Linked DNA regions of Anatilimnocola floriformis. The protein of the gene in region 2 interacts with the protein of the main gene of each other region in a pairwise test. Links are inferred from orthologs where the notes say so. Each region holds a gene or a part of one and is shown on either strand. Other genes may lie near its edges.

The links.
Region 1: the proteins of hemL (region 2) and M9Q49_RS29540 interact in binary tests that used the Escherichia coli proteins (3 or more experiments, as listed by UniProt). The link is inferred for Anatilimnocola floriformis from one-to-one orthologs.

What each region holds. Positions count from the first base shown.
Region 1 is NZ_JAMLFW010000002.1:1,203,873-1,214,087, reverse strand. The notes cover bases 4,281-7,061. They hold M9Q49_RS29540 (FadR/GntR family transcriptional regulator), read right to left. Parts: upstream 6,159-7,061; coding sequence 5,403-6,158; downstream 4,281-5,402. Other genes in these bases: M9Q49_RS29535 (DUF1553 domain-containing protein), read left to right, coding at 6,292-7,061; M9Q49_RS29545 (DUF1559 domain-containing protein), read right to left, coding at 4,281-5,315. In the rest of the region: M9Q49_RS29570 (Hsp70 family protein), read left to right, coding at 1-1,369; M9Q49_RS29565 (menaquinone biosynthetic enzyme MqnA/MqnD family protein), read left to right, coding at 1,555-2,349; mqnC (cyclic dehypoxanthinyl futalosine synthase), read left to right, coding at 2,346-3,479; M9Q49_RS29555 (GlsB/YeaQ/YmgE family stress response membrane protein), read left to right, coding at 3,512-3,754; M9Q49_RS29550 (hypothetical protein), read right to left, coding at 3,761-4,168; more of M9Q49_RS29545, read right to left, coding at 4,242-4,280; more of M9Q49_RS29535, read left to right, coding at 7,062-9,297; M9Q49_RS29530 (DUF1501 domain-containing protein), read left to right, coding at 9,399-10,215. UniProt on the Escherichia coli protein: Transcriptional activator of the glcDEFGB operon which is associated with glycolate utilization, and encodes malate synthase G and the genes needed for glycolate oxidase activity. Also negatively regulates the transcription of its own gene.
Region 2 is NZ_JAMLFW010000001.1:4,148,562-4,158,812, forward strand. The notes cover bases 4,011-6,827. They hold hemL (glutamate-1-semialdehyde 2,1-aminomutase), read right to left. Parts: upstream 6,156-6,827; coding sequence 4,866-6,155; downstream 4,011-4,865. Other genes in these bases: M9Q49_RS15965 (Mrp/NBP35 family ATP-binding protein), read right to left, coding at 4,011-4,084; M9Q49_RS15970 (hypothetical protein), read right to left, coding at 4,112-4,579; M9Q49_RS15975 (hypothetical protein), read right to left, coding at 4,622-4,861; M9Q49_RS15985 (DUF1549 domain-containing protein), read left to right, coding at 6,356-6,827. Also shown: M9Q49_RS15955 (DUF1552 domain-containing protein), read right to left, coding at 1-368; M9Q49_RS15960 (DUF1592 domain-containing protein), read right to left, coding at 389-2,896; more of M9Q49_RS15965, read right to left, coding at 3,002-4,010; more of M9Q49_RS15985, read left to right, coding at 6,828-7,984; M9Q49_RS15990 (DUF1501 domain-containing protein), read left to right, coding at 8,056-9,342; M9Q49_RS15995 (WD40 repeat domain-containing protein), read left to right, coding at 9,493-10,251. UniProt on the Escherichia coli protein: Aminomutase that catalyzes the transfer of the amine group on carbon 2 of glutamate 1-semialdehyde to the adjacent carbon 1 to form 5-aminolevulinate.

The DNA.
Region 1 (10,215 bases), on a different replicon or contig from region 2:
AAATGCCTTCCCCAACGCCCCGCTCGCCAGTCAGCATGTCGTGCTCACGGTGCCCGCATCGTTCGATGCTGCCGCCCGCGAACTGACTCGCGAAGCCGCCCTCGCCGCCGGTTTGCCACAGGCGCTCGTCCTGCTCGAAGAACCACAAGCCGCCGTTTATGCCTGGCTCACGAGCATGGGCGACAAATGGCGAAAGACGGTGAAAGTCGGCGAAACGCTGCTGGTCTGCGACGTCGGCGGCGGCACCACCGACTTGACCCTCGTCGGCGTAGCCGAAGAGCGCGGCGAACTGATGCTGCGCCGAATCGCCGTCGGCGATCACTTGCTAGTTGGCGGCGACAACATGGATCTCGCGCTGGCCCACTACGTCGCCGGCAAGTTCGGCGAAAAGGGGACGAAGCTCGATCCCTGGCAGTCCGTTTCCCTCTGGCACTCCTGCCGCACTGCAAAGGAAACACTGCTGCCGGAAGAAGGGCCGAAGAAGCACCCGATCAGCGTGCTCGGTCGCGGCAGTAAGTTGATCGGCGGCACGATCACCGTTGATGTCGAACGTGCTGCTGCCGCTGATTTACTCCTGGAAGGCTTCTTCCCAAAAGTCGCCCTCACGGAAAAACCAGCCCGCCGTCGCCAATCGGGCTTTCAAGAAATCGGCCTGCCGTTTGAATCCGATACCGCCGTCACTCGGCATCTCGCGGCGTTCCTTTCCGCCCACGGCGAAAACGGCAACGCAGTCCAGCCGACGCATGTTCTCTTCAACGGCGGTGTCTTCAAAGCGGCGCCCTTCCGCGATCGGCTGATGGATGTTCTCGCCCAGTGGGCTCCCGATCGCCCCGCCAAGATCCTCACCGGCGAACAAGACCTTGATCACAGCGTCGCTCGCGGCGCTGCTTACTACGGCTGGGCCAAGCTCCACGGCGGCGTGCGAATCCGCGGCGGCACTGCCCGCTCGTATTACGTCGGCATCGAAACGGCCGGCCTGGCGATTCCCGGCGCACCCCGGCCGTTGCGGGCCCTGTGCGTCGTCCCCTTCGGCATGGAAGAAGGGACCAGCGTCGACGTTCCCTCGGGCGAAATCGGCCTCGTCGTCGGCGAACCGGCGGACTTCCGCTTTTTCAGCTCGCCGACCCGCAAAAACGACAAGCCGGGCGACCTGCTCAATTCGTGGGACGACAACGAGCTAGCTGAAACCGACTCGATGGAAGTCACCCTTTCCAAAGACGAAGCCACCACCGAAGATTACGTCCCCGTCCGCTTCCAATCCGACATCACCGAGCTCGGCGTCTTCGAACTCTGGTGCGCCAGCACCCGCCCCGCGGCAGAACCGCAGCGGTGGAAGTTGGAATTCAGCGTGCGGAAAGATGCGGAGTGAGGGACGAGGCGAGAGGCGAGAGAAAAGGGCACGAAAATTAGGAGAATGCGCAGCATTCGTAAGCTCCCTCGCCCCGCTGCGGGGAGAGGGCTGGGGTGAGGGGTCGAGCAGCGAGTTAACTCACCAAGCGATTAACGGTTAGTCAGTTAGGTTACTCAGTGGTAAAGGCTAAGGAATTCTCGATCATGAAAGTCGGCGCCGTCTCCTACTTGAACACCAAACCGCTGGTCTACAACCTGCCAGCGTCCGGAGATGGTATCGATCTCATTTTCGACCTCCCCAGTCGTCTCGCCGATCGGCTGGCCGCCGGCGAGCTCGATGTTGCCTTGATACCCTCGGTCGAGTTCTTCCAGAACCCTGCCTACACGATCATCTCCGACGCCTGCATCGGCTGCCGCGGCCCCGTCTTCAGCGTGAAGCTCTTCGCCCGCAAGCCGATTGCCGAAATCAAAACGCTGGCCCTCGACGAAGGCTCACGCACGAGCGCCGCCCTCATTCAAATCCTGCTGAAGGAACGCCACGAAGTAACTCCGCAGTTGCTGCCGTTGCCGATCGGGTCTCCTTGGGAAGAATCTCCTGCCGACGCGATCCTCGTCATCGGCGATCGGGCGATGCATCCGCCCGCGTCGGAGTTTGTCGAAATTTGGGACCTCGGCGATGTTTGGTGCCGCTGGGCCGAACTGCCGTTCGTCTTCGCGATGTGGGTTGCCCGGCCTGGCATCGATACCGCCGAGCTCGCCGCGAAACTTTCTGCCGCTCGCGATCAGGGCGTCGCTCATCTCACGCAGATCGCGCGGGCCGAAGCATCGCGGTACGAACTGAGTTACGATCAATGCCTGCGCTACTTGCGCGATAACTTGCATTTCACGCTGGGCCCGCGCGAGCTCGCCGGCCTGCGACTTTATTATCAACACGCCGTCGGCCTCGACCTGGCTCCAGCCGGCATCAAGTTGCCCGACTCCATTCCGACCCTCACATGATCGACACTATTCTCAGCAAAGCAGTCGCCGGCCAGCGGATCACTCCGGAAGAAGGCCTCGCGCTGCTGCAATCGAACGACCTCGCTGCCATCGGCCGTGCTGCTGATGCCGTGACGCGTCGTCTCCATCCCGAGCCGATCCGCACGTACAACATCGATCGGAATATCAACTACACCAACATCTGCACTGCCGTCTGCGATTTCTGCGCGTTCTATCGCAAACCGAAATCGCCCGAAGGCTATGTGCTCGATCGGGCGGAGCTGCTGCAAAAAGTTCGCGAGACTGCCGAGCTCGGCGGCGATCAAATCCTGATGCAAGGCGGCCTGCATCCCGACTACAAACTGGAGTGGTACGAAGAGCTGCTACACGACATTCGTAGCAACTTCCCGCAGATCAATCCGCATGCCTTCAGCCCGCCGGAAATCTATCACTTCACCAAAGTGAACAAGCTGCCGCTGCGTACCGTGCTCGAACGCTTGAAAGCAGCCGGCCTCGGCAGCTTGCCGGGCGGTGGTGGCGAGATCCTCGTCGATCGTGTTCGCGGCGCGATGACGCGCGGCAAGGTGATGACCGACGATTGGCTGAACGTGATGCGCGTCTGGCACGAGCTCGGCGGCCGTGGCAGCGCGACGATGATGTTCGGCCACATCGAAACGCTCGCCGAGCGCATCGAACATCTCGAACGCCTCCGCCAGCTGCAAGACGAAACGCACGGCTTCACGGCGTTTATCTGCTGGACCTTCCAGCCCGATCACACCGACATGGCCCACATTCCGCCAGCCGGTTCGTTCGAATATCTCAAGACCCAAGCCGTCAGCCGTCTCTATCTCGACAACTTCCCCAACATTCAAAGCAGTTGGGTCACGCAGGGAATGAAGATCGGGCAGCTCGCGCTCCTCTTCGGCGCGAACGACATGGGCAGCCTGATGATCGAAGAAAACGTCGTCGCCGAAGCCGGCACTGTTCACTTCCTGACGCTCGATCAAATTCGCGACTCGATCACCGAGCTCGGCTACACGCCGCGTCAACGCAACGTGCATTACGAACTCCTCTCGCTCGATCACGAAGCCCGCGCGGTCGCCGCCAATCGCAAACCAAAGCCGCTGCCGCTGGTGCAACTAGCCAGTTAGCCCAAAGCACTTTTCAACGAGGTCCACCTGCCATGGATATTCTCTGGTTCATCATCATCGGCATCGTCGCGGGTTGGCTAGCCGGAGTCATTATGAAGGGAGGCGGCTATGGCCTCCTGGGTGACTTGCTGCTCGGCATCATCGGCGCAATTGTGGGCGGCTGGTTCTTCCGCCTCATCGGCATCGCCGCCGGCGGCTTGCTCGGCAGCCTGATCACGGCGACCGTGGGCGCGGTGATCTTTATTGCGATCTTGCGGCTGATCAAGCGTGCCTAGTTTCGCTTAGGGCATCGACAGATCAATCGACAGCGGCGTTTTTTCGTCGACGATTTCGCGAACGATCTTTGTATTTGCGGGCGAGAACTTACCCATCAGCTTGTCGGTGCCCGGCAGTGGATCATTGTGTTCCACGGCCACTCGATATTTGCCCGGCTTCACCTTCTCTTCGATGGCGAAGCTACCGGTGGCGTCGGCGCGGCCCGGATAAGTTGTATAGGGCGAGCCTGGCGGGACATCGGGAATCAACGTCACCTGAACCGAGCCCGTCGGACTAAGCGGCAGGGGCTGCTGATTATTCAACACTTTTCCTTTGACCGTCACCAGCTTTTCGCTGCAGCCAGTCAGCGAAAGCAAACAGACAACGCCGAGCAACCAAGAAGCGGCATGTTGAATCGAAATCTGCGAGGGCATCAAAAGAGCTTTCTCAGAACCTAGACTCGGAAGAAAACGAAATTGTTTTCTTGGAAATGCAGCGGACGTGAAATTAATAACTGGTCGTTACTATTTCGCCATCGTTACGGCCGCAAATGGCCTGCCAAGTGGTTTGGGCAATCGTGTTGCTGATGAAGCGAACACCGCCGTCACCAAAACAAGCTTGAATGCCGCCCGGGTGCAAGCTGCGTGATTGAGCCTGCCAGTTGGGCCAGTTGTTGGGCAAGTTGTCGTTCGAGCAACCCATGCGAAGTTTGCCGAGACCGGAATTGCCTACGCCCAGCGAGGTTCGCACGTCGTTGCAGTTTTCAATGTCGTCGGAATACTCAAGGGTGTCATTCGGAACGGTCGCATCTCCTTGGGAAAACGCACCCGTGACGCTCGAGCCCCCCACGCCCATCGCCCACACGCCGCGACGGTCGTTGTCGGTAAGACCCTGTCGGATCTCGTGAATCATGATGGTGTTTGCGGTACCGTCAGCGTTGCTGATTTCGGTCAATGTCGGGCTCTTATTAATGCCGAAGCAGCCGCCGCCGAATGAAGTCGCCTGCGAAGTTCCATCCACCGCGAACGACAGCCAGCTTGGTCCGCCATTTGCGCCATAGTTGCCGCGACCCCAACTGCCGCCATTCAACGAGAAGGGCTTCACGCTGTTCAGGTCGGTTGGGCAAATCATGTTTTTAAGCTTGATGGCCGTAGTCGTTCCTTGCTCCAGGCGCACATTCCGCCACGATTGATCCGTGCCGGCGCTGGCAACGAAGTTATTGATGCCCGTCGCATTTTGTTCATATAGAGCCCGCTGTTCGAAATACGGCAGCATCAGCACGACCCAATTGGGCCCAAAGCCAGGTGTGCGATAGGCGCTTAGAGTGTCGGTTTGAGAAGGTGTCGGCGGGTTGATGATTTGCACGAACGGCGGCAACCGCGAGTTATTCACATCGGCGAAATTATGGGCAGAGAGCCCCAACTGTTTCATGTTGTTCGAGCATTGCGACCGTCGCGCCGATTCGCGCGCGGCTTGTACTGCCGGCAATAGCAACGCCACCAGCACGCCAATGATGGCAATGACCACCAGCAATTCGACGAGAGTAAACCCAAGTCTGCAGCGATTTTTGAGTTGGAACATGAGAGCAGCCTGACAAGAGGAGTGAGAGCAAGGCTTCAATATCTTAGCCTCGGACGTCACTTTCAACGAGATTAATGCAAATTTTTGTCATTTTTCACTAACCCCACTTTGGGCCAAGCCCGCCAGGTCCCGCTTGATCAACCGCATGTGCTGGCGCATGGCTTCGCGGGCCGCAGCCGGGTCGTGCTGGGCGACCGTTTGATAGATCTTCACATGCTCCTCCCAAGCCAGTTGCGTGCCCGACTGCGTGAGCGTGCGGCGGCGGGATTCACGCAGCAATTGCGCGACCGTTTCCAGCAGCAGCACAAACAGCGGATTGTTCGTGGCCGCTGCTAGTGCCCGGTGAAAGGCGATATCGGCTTCGATGCATTCTTCCAGCGAATTGGCGCTGGCCAATTGATCGTTGGTTTGTGCGAGCGCTTGCAGCTGCTCTGCCGTCGCTCGTTCCGCGGCGAGACCGGCGATTTCCACCTCGAGCGGCAGGCGAACCTCGGTCAGATGTTGCAGCGAGCCGCTGCCGCGACTCAATAACGCATCGAGACTAACAATCGCCGCCTGCGGATCGGCCCCTTTCACGCGCGGCCGACGACCCTGCGAAATCTCGACGAGTCCCTGGGTGCAGAGAATCCGCATCGCTTCGCGAATGACCGTGCGCGAGACGCGATACGTGGTTGCCAGATCTCCTTCGGACGGCAGCGAGTCATTGGCCGTCAGCTTGCCGCTGACGATCTGCTCGCGCAGGCGCACCACGACTTCTTCGACGCGATTGGAACCGGCCAGAACTCCTCGCGTGCGAGTTTTGGCGGCGGTGGTCTGGCGGCGTTTGGTAGTTCGGGTGGGCATAATCAACTTATCGTATAAGTAGCGGCGATCCAGGTCAACTTGCGGTGTGAGGCATCGCTTCAGCCGAAATATTGACATAGCAAGCGTGTTCGCGTACCTTTCAACTTGTATGATAAGTTGCCGAGGGCGAAGAATGGTCTCGATCACGACATTTCAACGAGTCTGCTTGCTGCTGCTGACGGTGACGCAAGTGCAAGCCGCCGACACGACCTTTCCCGCCGTGGCTGCGATCTTCGAGCGCCGCTGCGTCGAGTGTCACCAGGCCGATGAAAAGAAGGGTGGCCTGTCGCTGCAGTCGCGGGCCGACCTGCTCGCGGGTGGCGAAAGCGGCGTCGCAATCGAAGCGGGCAAACCAGCGGCCAGCATGTTGCTCGATATGGTCAGCGGCGACAAACCAGCCATGCCGAAGAAAGGGTCCAAGCTGACGGCCGATGAAGTCGCCGCCATCAGTCGTTGGATCGCTGCCGGTGCACCTTGGCCCGCCGAACGAAAACTCGAAGACCGCAGCCTCGCCGATAACAATTGGTGGTCGCTGCGAACGCTGGCTCGTCCTGAACCGCCGCAACTAACGGCCGTAGATCGCGCGTGGACTAAAAATCCAATCGACGCTTTCATCCTCGCCAAGTTGCGTGAGCAGGGTTTTGCGCCGTCGCCGCAAGCCGATCGCCGTGCGCTTATTCGCCGGTTGTATTTCGATCTGATCGGCCTGCCGCCGTCGCCCGAAGAAGCCGATGCTTTTGTCCGCGATCCTGATCCGCAAGCCTACGAAAAACTCGTCAATCGGCTGCTCGAATCGCCTCACTACGGCGAACGTTGGGCCCGCCATTGGCTCGACGTCGTTCACTTCGGCGAGACGCACGGCTACGACAAAGATCAACCCCGCCGCAATGCCTGGCCGTATCGCGACTACGTCATTCGGGCCCTGAATCAGGACAAGCCCTACGTCCGCTTCCTCGAGGAGCAACTCGCCGGCGATGTTCTTTACCCGAACACCATCGACGGCATCGAAGCCCTCGGCTTCATCTCGGCCGGGCCCTGGGATTTCATCGGCCATGCTGAAGTGCCGGAGACCAAGCTCGATGGCAAGGTCGCCCGGCATCTCGATCGCGACGACATGGTGAGCAACGCCATCGGCACGTTCAACAGTCTCACGATCGGCTGCGCTCAATGTCACAACCACAAGTTCGATCCGATCAAGCAAGTCGATTACTACCGCCTCCAAGCCGTCTTCGCCGCCGTCGATCGCGCTGATCGAAAGTATCACGCCGATCCTGCTGTGATGGATCGTTACGCTGCGCTCGAAAGGGAGCAACGTGAACTGACCGAAGCGAAGAAAACGCTCGATGCTAAAATCAAGCAACTTGGCGGCGCGGAGCTCACCGCACTCGATCAGGCCATCGCCGCTGCGCGTCAAACCGCGCCGACCGGCCTGCGCCCCGAGTACGGCTATCACAGCCAACTCGCTCCCAAAGCGGACACGGAAAAGTGGGTGCAAATCGATCTGGGCGAATCGCGCGAGATTGCCGCGCTGACGTACGTCGGTTGCTACGACAACTTCAATCAGATCGGCGCCGGCTTCGGTTTTCCTGTGCGCTTTCGCATCGAAGGCAGCGACGATGCCACTTTCAAAACCAGCAAGGTGCTCGTCGATCAAACAGCAAACGACCTCGCCAATCCGGGCACAACTCCGCAGACGGTTAAGTTCGCATCCAAGCGCGCCCGCTACATTCGCTTCACGGCAACAAAGCTCGCGCTGCGGCAGAATGACTACATGCTCGCCCTCGCCGAACTGCAGGTCTTCGATGCTGCGGGCAAAAACATCGCCGCCGGCGCGAAGGTCACGGCGCTCGATTCCATCGAAGCCGGTCCTCGTTGGCGGCAGACCAATCTCGTCGATGGTATCTATCCTGGTGCTCAAGAAAGTAATAACGGCAAGAAGCTCGACGAGCTTGTAGAGCAACGGCAGGAGCTGCTCGCGCGCATCATTCCCGCAGAAACGCAAAACGCCAGCGAAGAGAATCAACGAAAACTCGACGCCGCCGCTGTCGAACTCGCCAAGCTCACGCCGCCGAATGTCGTCTACGCCGGCACTGTTCACTCCGGCAGTGGCAACTTTGCGGGTACTGGCGGCAAACAAGGTGAGCCGCGGAAGATCTTTGTCCTGCATCGCGGCGACGTGAAAAATCCGCGTGAAGAAGTCACGCCCGCCGCACTCAGTTGCTTGCCGAATTGGCCCGGTGAGTTTTCGCTCGCCGCCGATCACACGGAAGGCGACCGCCGCGCTGCCCTCGCCCACTGGCTCGCCGACAAGCGGAATCCGCTCACCTGGCGAAGCATCGTCAATCGCGTCTGGCAATATCACATCGGCCGGGCCATCGTCGATACGCCGAACGACTTCGGCCGCATGGGCCAACTGCCGTCGCATCCCGAACTGCTCGATTGGCTCGCGGTCGAGTTTCGCGATGGCCGCCAATCGCTCAAAGACCTTCATCGACTGATCGTCACCAGCAGTACGTATCAGCAGCAATCGGAGCCCGATGCAGCGACGCTTACCACTTTGAAGAATGATCCTCGCAAAACCGACGCCGGCAATATTTATCTCTGGCGTATGAACCGCCGCAAGCTCGAAGCCGAGTCGATCCGCGACGCCGCGCTGCAAGTCGCTGGCAAGCTTGACGCCAAAATGGGTGGCCCGAGCTTTCAAGATTTCATCATCGATCAGCCCGCCCACTCGCCCCACTACGAATATCATCTGCACGACCCGAACGATCCGAAATCGCACCGCCGCAGCATCTATCGCTTCATCGTCCGCTCGCAACCGCAGCCCTTCATGACGACGCTCGACTGCGCCGATCCCTCGATGCGAGTCGACAAACGCAACGAATCCCTCTCCGCGCTGCAAGCGCTCGCGCTCCTCAATAACGGTTTCATGGTGACGATGAGTAACCATTTTGCGGAACGCATTTCCAAAGCGACGAGCGAACCGAACGAACAAGTGCGCTTGATCTTCCGGCTCGCCGTTTCGCGAGAACCGACACTCTCCGAGCAGAAAATGTTCGCCGTCTTCATCCGCGAGCACGGACTAGCGAATGCGTGTCGAGCTGCTCTCAACCTGAACGAGTTTGCGTTTGTTGATTAATCGTAGGGTGGGTCGAGCGGTACTCCGCGAGGCCCACCATCACTTGCCGAACATGGTGGGCCTCGTGAGTACACAGGGGCCCACCCTACACAGTGCGAACCATGCAATCCCGCCGCGACTTTCTCCAAAACCTCGGCCAAGGTGTCGGCAGCATCGCGCTCGCTGGGCTACTCGCGAATGACGGGTCCGCTGCAGAAAAGGCTGTACTTCATCATCCTCCCAAAGCCAAACGCGTCATCCAGCTCTTCATGGCCGGCGCCGCGAGTGCCATCGATCTGTTCGATTTCAAACCCGAGCTCGTCAAGCATCACGGCGAGATGAGCGACTTCGGCGAACCCGTCGAAGCCTTTCAAAACGGCCTCGGGCCGTGGCTGAAACCGATCTGGGATTTCAAACCCTACGGCAACTGCGGCAAGCTTCTCGCCGAGCCTGTGGCCGAGCTCGGCAAAGTCGTCGATGAGCTCGCCTTTGTCCACAACGTCGTCGGCAAAACGGGAGTGCATAGCCAGGCGACGCTATTGCATGCCACCGGCTTTCAGCTGCCTGGTTTTCCCGGCATGGGTTCGTGGTGCAGTTATGGCCTCGGCAGTTTGAACGACAATCTGCCGACGTTCGTCGTGCTGCCAGACCATCGCGGCTTGGCCAGCAACGGCACGAAGAATTGGGACTCGGCGTTCCTCCCAGCCCAGCATAGCGGCACGGTGATTTATCCCGGCACGGAAACGCCGATCGCTGATTTGTATCCGCACAAAAACGGCAGCTATATCAACAAAACCAGCGAAGCCGCGGCCCAGGAACTCCTCGCGAAAATCAACGGCCAGCATGCGACCGCGCGACAAACCGATGCCCGGCTTGAATCGCGCATTCGCAGCTACGAGCTCGCCGCCAAGATGCAACTCGCCGCGCCCGAAGCCCTCG
Region 2 (10,251 bases):
ACTTCGGCAGCCACTTGATCGGGCGAAATGCTCTGCTTCTGGTCCTTCGCAATACTGGTGGCGAATGGATAAGCGCCATCGTGACCGCCACCCTTTTCGAGATATGTTCCCGAGAGCACCGTGAAATGGCCGCGATGGGCCTCGAGCGGCTTGAGGATCCGCGTGAGCTCGAAATCCTTTCCTTCAGTTTCGGGCGTGAACTGCCGCATGTTCATGCCGGTGCCGAAATAAAACATGCCCATCCGCGCCGGCGGCGTAGCCGCAGCAGCTGCGCGAGCAGAGGCAGGCAGCATCGCGTCGAGATAGGGGAGCGCCATCAGTGCGCCAGCGCCACGAAGGAGCGTTCGACGAGAAAGAGGTGTTGGCATCGTGTTCTCGATTAAATGAACTACTTGGTGCGAAAGGATTCGCTGGTCACCAGGGCTTGGATCAAACTGCGAAGCGAATCATCGCTCGTGGTTGCAGCGGCTGTCATGTGATCGATTGTTGGTCGATCGAGCGGTTCCACGGGCCGACCGAGCGCATAGCTGAGGAGCTTTTCCGCCAAGGCCTGACGGAAGCGAGGATGTTGCTGCTTAAGCAGATTCTTGAACTCCGTGAAGTTCGCAAACGATTCGCCGTTGGGCAGCTTCCCGCTGGCGTCGATCTTCGGCTTTAGTCGGCTGTTGCGAAAATTTTCGCCGTCCTGCTCTTCGCGCCATTGGCCGATGACATTGAAGTTTTCGAGCGCGAGGCCATACGGATCGATACCGCGATGGCAGGCCGCACAGGCCTCGATCTGCTGATGCTGCAGCAGCCGTTCGCGGACGGTCAGGTTCTTGCCCTGAATATTAGGTTCGATTTCTCCGACATTCGGCGGCGGCGGATCGGGCGGATCATTGAACAGCACTTCGCGCACATACACGCCGCGGGTAACCGGTTTCGTCCGATTCCCATCGCTGCCGCGCAGCATCACGCCGGCCTGGCCGAGCAAGCCGCCGCGCCGCGAATCAGCAGGGAGTTTCACGGCGCGGAAGTCTTCACCTTTGACATCAGCAATGCCATAAAAAGTTGCTAGCCGTTCATTGAGCAGCGTGAAGTCGCTATCGAGAAAATTCGCAACCGGCAAATCATTACGCAGCACATGTTCGAAGAACGATAGAGACTGCTGCACCATCGCGGCGCCGAGCTTTTCGCTGTAGGCCGCGTAGAGTTTTTCGTCCGGCTTGAAGTTGCGGAACTCTTCCGTCCGCAACCACTGGGCGCCAAAGCCAGCGACCAGTGCTCGGCTGTTTTTATGTTTCAGCAGCCGTGAGGTTTCAGCGGCAAGCGTTTTGGGATCTCGCAACTTGCCGGCCGCAGCCAATTGAAATAACTCGTCATCCGGCATGCTCGACCAGAGGAAATACGACAAACGACAAGCCAGTTCATGGTCAGTGAGCTCGCGCCGCGACTCGCTACTCGGCTCGAACAAATAGATGAACTTCGGCGAAGTGAGAACCGCGGCGAGACCGACGCGGATCGCTTCTTCCCAGGCTGTTTTCGATTCCAACTCTTGCTGCACGAGTTTGACGAAGGGCTCCACTTCTTCAGCAGTCACTGGGCGGCGGAACGCGCGAGGGAGAAAGTTTGTAAAAACCGTTCGCACTCGCGCGATATCTTGCGCCGCGTCTGGCTCGTGACCGAGCACGATCTCGTGACTCTTCGGCGGCCATTGTTCGTACAGCGGCCCTTCGATTTCGATCCAATCAATAAACAGCTTGGGGACCTTCGTCAGATCGAGCACGTCAGGGTTGGGCATGCTGCCAGAAACAATTCCTTCGGCCAGCATCCGGCCGCGGATCCGCATGATCTCGGCGAAGTTCTGCTCGTTGCCTGCTTTTTCGATCGCTCGTTCCATGTGACCATAGGCTTGGCTGTAGCCGCGGAAACGCGTCGGCTTGCCGATGCGGACTGAGAACTCGCCGCCATCGATGCCGAGCGGCATGATCACTTCGTAGACCTTCGGATCGCTTTCAGGAGCATCGACAACAGTCTCGAGCAGCACGCCTTCGCCGCCACCTTCGCGGATGACCTGCATCGTGACCGGTTCGTCCTTGCCGGCCCGATCGGCGGCAGCGCGCACGCGAACCGCATACATTCCTTTGATGGGAATCCGCCGGCCGCGGCTGCCATTCACCTTGGTGCCGGGATAAATCAAGTCATCGAACGACCGCGTGCCACCTTCCATAACGACGACATCGTGCTCGCGGCATTGAAAGCCCGGCTGAGCACACATGTAGCGAATCGAAGCCCGCTTGGCAGTGTCTTCGAGCTCAAAGCGGTTGCGATACGTAGCAAACTCCGGCGGCCCGCTGACGATGGCTTGGGCCGCGATTCGCTGAGCTACTTCGTAATACTTGTCGAGGAGCGATGGATCGAGCAGCAGCGCCGACGAGCCTTTATCAAAGCCATCGGCTCGGCCGTCGGGCGGCAGAAAATCGAGCGGGCTTTCGCCAGGGAGAAAGTTGATAGCGAGCAAATCGCGAATGGTATTCGCGTACTCGGTGCGATTCATTCGCCGTAGTACGACGCGGCCGCCGCTACTGCGCGACTTTCGTTCCGCGGCACGCAGTTCGGCAGCGATCCACTTCACCACTTCTTGCTGCGCGGCAGCAGCAGGCCGAGGCCGTTCGTCCGGCGGCATTTCGCCCCGATTCAGCTGATCCATCACTTCAATCCACTGCCGGGCGGCATCGCCTTGCGTGAAATCGGTCGATAGCGTGTCGAGCCGCAGTTTCCCTTCCTGCTTCTCAGGCCCGTGACAGGCCACGCAGTGCGACTTAAGAAACTGCTGCAGAAAATCCGGCGCGGGCTCGGCGAGCGCCGGCGAGCAAATCGTGGCCAAGAACAGGCAGGAGTAAACGATCGCGCGCATCAGGCCGAACCCAGAGTTAGCTGCCTGGAGCGCCGGCAGCAGCCGGCACTCCCACGGGAATCTATCAAGCCTAGAGTTTAGCCCAGCTAGCGGCGCGTGGCGAGCTTAACCCAGCATCGGCAGCGACATGCCCGGCGGTTTGGCCATGGTGCTGTCGGCAATGTTACGGACCATGGTGGCGACGATCTTTTCCAAATACGGCCCAACGATCGGATCGTCGAAGTTGCCGAGGGTCAGCCCTTCGTCGCCGTTAATGCGAATCTGCATGTTCAGCGGCACTTCGCCGAGGAACGGCACTTTCAATTCTTCGGCTGCGCGACGAGCACCGCCGCTGCCGAATATGTCGTACCGTTTGCCGGTGTCGGGGCAGATGAAACCGCTCATGTTCTCGACCATGCCGAGGAGCGGGATATTCACTTTGCGGAACATGGCGATCGCTTTCACCGCGTCGATCAGAGCGACCTGCTGCGGCGTGCAAACGACGACCGCGCCGCTGAGCGGCAGCATTTGCGAGAGCGTAAGTGCGATGTCGCCGGTGCCGGGCGGCATGTCGATGATCAAATAATCGAGATCACCCCAAGCGGTGTCGCGAAGGAACTGTGTGATGGCTCCGTGCAGCATCGGCCCGCGCCACACGACGGCTTCGCCGGGCGGCACGAGAAAGCCCATCGACATGACGGGCATTCCTTGAAATTGCACCGGCTGAATCTTGCCGTTGGTAACGCCGGGTTTGTCGGCGGAAGCCAGGCCGAGGAGTTGCGGAATACTCGGGCCGTAGACGTCGGCATCCATCAGGCCTACTTTGCATCCAGCCCGCTTCAAGCCGAGCGCGATCGTCGAAGCAACCGTGCTTTTGCCAACGCCGCCTTTGCCCGAGCCGACAGCAATCACGCTTTTGCAAGTCAGGCCGATCTGGCCGATCTTCACTGGAGCGCGATCGTGCGTGGCGAGTTTGATTTCGATATCGTAGAGCGACGGAAAGCGGCGGCGCAGCAATTCAGCCAGGCGATCGCGAATTTCGTTCTTGATTGGTGCCGAATGCGTGGTGAGGGCCAACGTAAGCGACAGTTTTTCGCCGGCTAGATTTATGTCATGCACTTGCTGCGTTTGCGTCACGCTTCGTCCGGTTTCAGGGTCTTTGAATTCGGCAAGCACTTTTTCGACGGCCGCCAGCGATACATCAGTCATCCGATTTTCCTAAACAAATCCGAACAGTTAGTTGATTACAGGTGAAGCATTTAGAGCCAGGCGCGGCCAAGGCAAACGTTGCCAAACAGCGTCAGGCAGCGGCAGTTGAATCGCTGCCTGCCGGCGCAAATGTCGGCGAACGAGACGAGCCGCGGCAGGCAATTGTTGAGTCCGGTCAATAGCCAACAGCACACCGGCTTCCTGCAGCAGCGCGACTGCCGTTGGTTGGCGGCTGATATCTGCGCTACAAAGTGCGAGCGTTCGTACTTGCGGCAATTCATTCTGCCAGCGATGGAGCGTGGCGAGAGCAACTGCGAAGTTCTCTGCCGAAACACTCACGGCGGCGACCGAGCCCGGATGTTCTCGCAGCAATTGTTCGCATTGAGTCAGCGACAGCGCCGAAGTCAGCCAATTCCAACTTGCCGCCGGCAGCGCACGCCGCCACGCGGCGAGCCAGCGCGGCGTGCGTTCGCAGATAATCAGGCGGGGAGGCATGCGGTTAATCGTAGAAAGCAAGGGCGTTTTTCACAACGGGCACTATTCATCTCCGAAGTGCCGTGCTTTGCGGGTATCATCGTTGACAATTACGATTTCCGGACCATCTAGCGGATTACCGCTCTCGTTGAACCACTGCACAACGACATTCCATTCGTGTGGTCGGTGCCGATCACGGCGAGGCGCAGCAAGTTGATAAGTCCAGTCGTCAACTGCATTGCTTCTTGCCAAGCCACTCTCAATTAAAGCCTGGGCAGCTTGGGTCACTTCGGATTCAGTCATCGCCTTATGCCCCGAATCCCGCCAGCACTTCCTTCGCCGTGTCGATTGTCTGCTGAATATCCGCCTCGGTATGGGCCGCAGAAACAAAGAGTGCTTCGTATTGGCTGCAGGGCATGTACACGCCGCGGTTGAGCAAGCCCCAGAAGTAGCGGGCAAAGCGGGTGGTATCGCTCTTGCTTGCGCCGTCCCAATCGGTCGGCTGCATGTCGTTGAAAAACAGCGTGAGCATGCTGCCGACGCGGGTCAGCGTGGCGGGAATTTTGGCCTCGTGGGCGGCGGCGAGCAAGCCATCGCCCAGCAGCTTGCCGAGTTGATCGAGTTTTTCATAGGGCGGCTGATCACGCAGAAGTTTCAATGTGGCAATGCCCGCGGCGGTTGCGACCGGATTGCCGCTGAGCGTGCCAGCCTGGAAAACTTTGCCTGCCGGCAGAATGTGTTCCATGATCTCCTTGCGGCCGCCGTACGCGCCAATCGGCATGCCGCCGCCGACAATTTTGCCCAGCGTGGTGATATCGGGCGTGATGTCGAGTAGTTGCTGCGCGCCGCCGGCCGAGACGCGAAAGCCCGTCATCACTTCATCACAAATCAGCAGCGCGCCGTGCTTCCAAGTTAGTTCGCGCAGCGTCTGCAAAAAGTCCGGTGTGGGAACGACGGTTCCCATATTCCCGACAATCGGCTCGAAGATGACACCCGCAATCGTCGAACCGTGCTCGGTGAAAACTTCTTCCAGATTGGCCACATCGTTGTATCGGCAGACAATTGTGTCTTGCGTTGTGCCAGCCGTCACACCGGGCGAGTTCGGCACGCCGAGTGTCGCTGCCGAGCTTCCCGCAGCGACGAGCAGGCTATCGACATGGCCGTGGTAGTTCCCAGCAAACTTGATGATTCGATCGCGGCCCGTGTAGCCGCGGGCTAGACGGATGGCGCTCATCGTCGCTTCGGTGCCGCTGCTCACCAGGCGAACCATTTCGATCGACGGTACGAGTTGGCAGATGAGTTCGCACAGTTCGTTCTCGCCCGGCGATGGCGCACCGAAACTGAACGCTTTCTCAATCGCTTCGCGCACGGCAGCGACGACTTGCGGATGCTGATGGCCGAGAATCATCGGTCCCCAGGAACCGATGTAGTCGATGTATTGATTGCCATCGACGTCGAACAAGTACGCGCCGGCCGCCCGCTCAAAAACCACCGGCTCACCGCCGACGCCGCCAAAGGCCCGCGCAGGACTGTTCACGCCGCCAGGCATGAGTTCCTTGGCGCGGGAGAAAATCGCATGTGATTTAGGGCGTTGCATGGGAGGGCAGAAGTTAGAAGGCTGAATGCGGAAGGAAGGATACAGTTTCGCCGATTTGGGGCGGCACTTGAAGGTGGCGAGGTTCGCCGCAAATCAGCTTGCATCACCGTGACGCGTCGCTGAGAATGAACGCTTCCCTCCCGCCGCATATTTCCCACCTAAGGCCGTTCGCCACTCCCGCCGCGAATGAGGAGCAACCGATGCTTTTTTGGCAGCGACCACTGCTGGCTTTGTTCGTTTTCGGCTGTGCGCTGGCGAATTTGCTGCACGCCGAAGAATTGCTCCCGGCCGATGCCACGATCGAAGCTGCCGTCGATCATTACATCACTGCCCGCCAAAAGGCGCTGAGCGTCGAACCGGCGCCTCTCGCCGACGATGCCAACCTGTTGCGCCGCACGCTGCTCGATATGCACGGCCGGCCGCCGACCGCCGCCGAAGTGAAGGCCTACCAGCAAAACAACGACCCCGCCAAGCGCCGCGAATTGGTCGAACGACTCATGGCTTCACCGGCTTTCGCTCGCGAACAAGCTGCCGCGTTCAACGCCCTGCTGATGAATGGTACGAACGCTTCGCTCCGCAGTTACCTGACCGAAGCCTTTCGCGAGAATCGCAGCTGGGATCGGATCTTCCGCGAGTTGCTCGTCGGCCAGGAGAAAGATGAAGAACAAAAAGGGGCCATCAACTTCGTCAAAGCCCGACTCAAGGATCACGACAAGCTGACCGCCGAAGCCAGCTCGCTCCTCTTCGGCGTGAACGTGAGTTGTGCCCAATGTCACGACCATCCGCTGGTTGCCGATTGGAAACAGGACCATTACTTCGGCATGAAGTCGTTCTTCGTCCGCAGTTTCGAGAACGGCGAAATGATGGGAGAGAAGTCGTATGGCCAGGTCGATTTCAAAACGACCGCCGGCGAAAGCAAACAAGCCAAGCTGATGTTCCTCACCGGCCAGGTGTTTGACGAACCAGAAAACAAAGAGCCCGACGACAAAGCCAAGAAGGAAGAAAAGGAGCAGCTCGAAAAGCTGAAGAAGGATAAGAAGGCGCCGTCGCCGCCGGAATACAGCCGTCGTGCCAAGCTCGTCGAAATCGCTCTTTCGCCCGAAGCCAATTCGTTCCTCACGCGCTCGATCGTCAATCACGTTTGGAATCGCTTGCTCGGCCGCGGCCTGGTCATGCCTGTCGATCAGATGCATTCCGAAAATCCGGCAAGCCATCCGGAATTGCTCAGCTGGCTCGCCCGCGATCTGCAGACGCACAACTACGACCTCGCCCGCCTGACCCGCGGCATTTTGCTGAGCGACACTTACGCCCGCAGCAGCCGCTGGGAATCGGCGGCCAAACGCCCGAGCGACGAACTCTTCGCTCTCGGTTTAGTCCGCCCGCTCACGCCGTGGCAATACGGCACCACGCTCAAAGTGGCGATGGTCAATCCCGATCAATATGCAGCCGAACTTGCCGGCGATGCCCTCGACAACAAGATGCAGGGGCTCGAAAGTGCGGGCCGCAGTTTCACCGAAAAGCTCGAACTCCCCGGCCCGGATTTTCAGGTCAGCATCGACGAAGCGCTGTCGTTCAGCAATGCCAGCCGAACCAGCCAGGAACTGCTGCGGATCGACGGCGGCACGTTGCTCGGCAAGTTGAAAGACATCGCCGACGACAAAGAAGCCGCGACCACGGCGGTTTGGAATATCTTCGGCCGGGCGCCAGCCGATGAAGAGCTGCAGTCCCTTGAGCAATATTTGAAAGCCCGCGCCGACCGCCGCGAACAAGCGTTGCAGCAGATGGTGTGGGCCCTGCTGACCAGCAGTGAATGCCGGTTCAATTACTAAGAATAGGTTTGAAGTTCAGAGTTTGAAGTTGGCAACCTAACTACAAACTTCAAACTGAAATGGAGTCTGCCATGTCGGAAAATAGTGGATCGTGGAGCCGTCGCGGTTTCCTCGGCGCATCTGCCGCCGGAGCTGCGGTTGCTGCCGATATGACCGGACTGAATGTGCTGCAGAATCCCGTCCTTGCCAGCGAATTGAAGCAGCAAGGGAAGCGGGTGATTCTGTTGTGGCTCGCTGGCGGTGCGAGTCAGTTGGAGACCTTTGATCCCAAGCCGGGCCGCTCGACGGGCGGGCCGTTTCGGGCGATCAAGACATCGGTCCCCGGCGTTGAGATCAGCGAGCTCATGCCGAAGATGGCCACGCGGCTGTCGAAGTACACGACGATCATTCGCTCGCTCGATACGAAAAATGCTGATCACGGCGGCGCCGCTCGCTTGATGCATCTCGGCCGACGCGACGAACCGACGGTGAAGTATCCCGACCTCGGCGCCGTGCTTGCTCGCGAGTTGGGCCGCGTCGACAGCCAGGTTCCTGACTACGTCAGCTTTTACACGGCCACCGAGGGCCGCGGCAGCGCGGTGAGCCAGTCTGGTTTTCTCGGCGCGCGGTACAACGCGATGTTCCTCACCGAAGGGAACGTGCCGCCGAACCTGCGGAAGCTCGACGAGATCAGCGACCTCGATCATCAGCAGCGTGGCGAGCTGCGCGACCTGCTGAGCAAGCGTTTCGCGGCCGGCCGGCAATCGGCATCGCTCGGCAGCCACAACGAATCCTACGCTCGAGTCCGCGGACTCATGGCCAGCGAGCAGCTCTTCGATATTTCGAAAGAGCCGCAAAGTATTCGCGACAAGTACGGCCCGACGCTCTTCGGCGAACAGTGCCTAGTCGCTCGCCGCTTGGTCGAAGCCGGCGTGCCGTTTGTCAAAATCTCGCGAGCCTGGTGGGACAGCCACGGCCAGAATTTCGAAACGCATCTGGAACTCGTGACCGAGCTCGACAATGTGATGAGCGCCCTGCTCGACGATTTGAGCGAGCGGGGCTTGCTTGAAAATACGCTCGTCGTCACCCTGAGCGAATTCGGCCGTACGCCGTCGATCAACAGCAGCCTCGGTCGTGATCACTTCGCGAGCGCATGGAGCAGTTCCCTCTCCGGCTGCGGCGTGAAAGCCGGCAGCGTTTACGGCGCGAGCGATGACGACGGCCGGGAAGTGAAGGATGGCAAGATCGGCGCCGCCGAGCTCTTCGCCACGATCTATCGCGCCGTCGGCATCGACCATCGCAAGGATTACCACATCGGCGCTCGGCCGATTCCGTTGACCGATCCGGGGACCAAGCACGTCGCGGAAGTTCTTTCCTAAAAAGCTCCCTCGCCCCTGTATTCTGGGGAGAGGGCCGGGGTGAGGGGCTGATACGGCAGATGACGTCGGCACCAGCTTCAACCCCTCACCCTACCCCTCTCCCCGGAGTACCGAGGAGAGGGAACCAGTAGCAGCAGACAGAGAATTCAGATGCCACCCGAAAAACTCAAACTCGCGAAAGATATGGGCAGCAAGGAAGTCTTCCTGTCGCTGGCCCGCGTCAAGGATTCCAGCCGATTGTTTCTCGGCGCGTCGGATGGCAAGGTCTACGACATCGACCTCGCCGCTGAGAAGCCGGAATTCAAGTCCTGGGAAGGCCATGGCCCGTATGTGACGGGGCTTGCGCTGGCAGGCGAGACATTGGTGTCCGGCGGTTACGACTGCAAATTGATTTGGCGGAACATCACGAACGGCGGAGTCATTCGCACCGTCGACAACGCTCACGCGCGCTGGATCCGCAAGCTTGCTGTTTCGCCGGACGGCAATCAGTGCGCGAGTGTGGCCGATGACATGGTCTGCCGCGTTTGGGAAGTCGAATCGGGCAAGCTCGTGCATGAGCTGAAGGGCCACGAGACACTCACGCCAAACAACTTTCCTTCGATGCTGTACACCGTCGCTTACTCGCCGAACGGCCAGCATTTGGCGACTGCCGATCGCGTCGGCCAGGTCTGCGTGTGGGAGGCGAGCACCGGCAGCAAAGTACAAACGTTGCAAGCGCCGGGGCTTTATACCTGGGATCCCAAGCAGCGGATTCACTCGATCGGCGGCGCGCGGAGCGTGGCGTTTTCACCGAACGGCGAAACCATCGTCGTCGGCGGCATAGGCCACATCGGCAATATCGATCATCTCGACGGCCCCTCGCGCGTCGAAGCCTTTGCCTGGCAGAAGGGCGAAAAACTGCACGAGTTC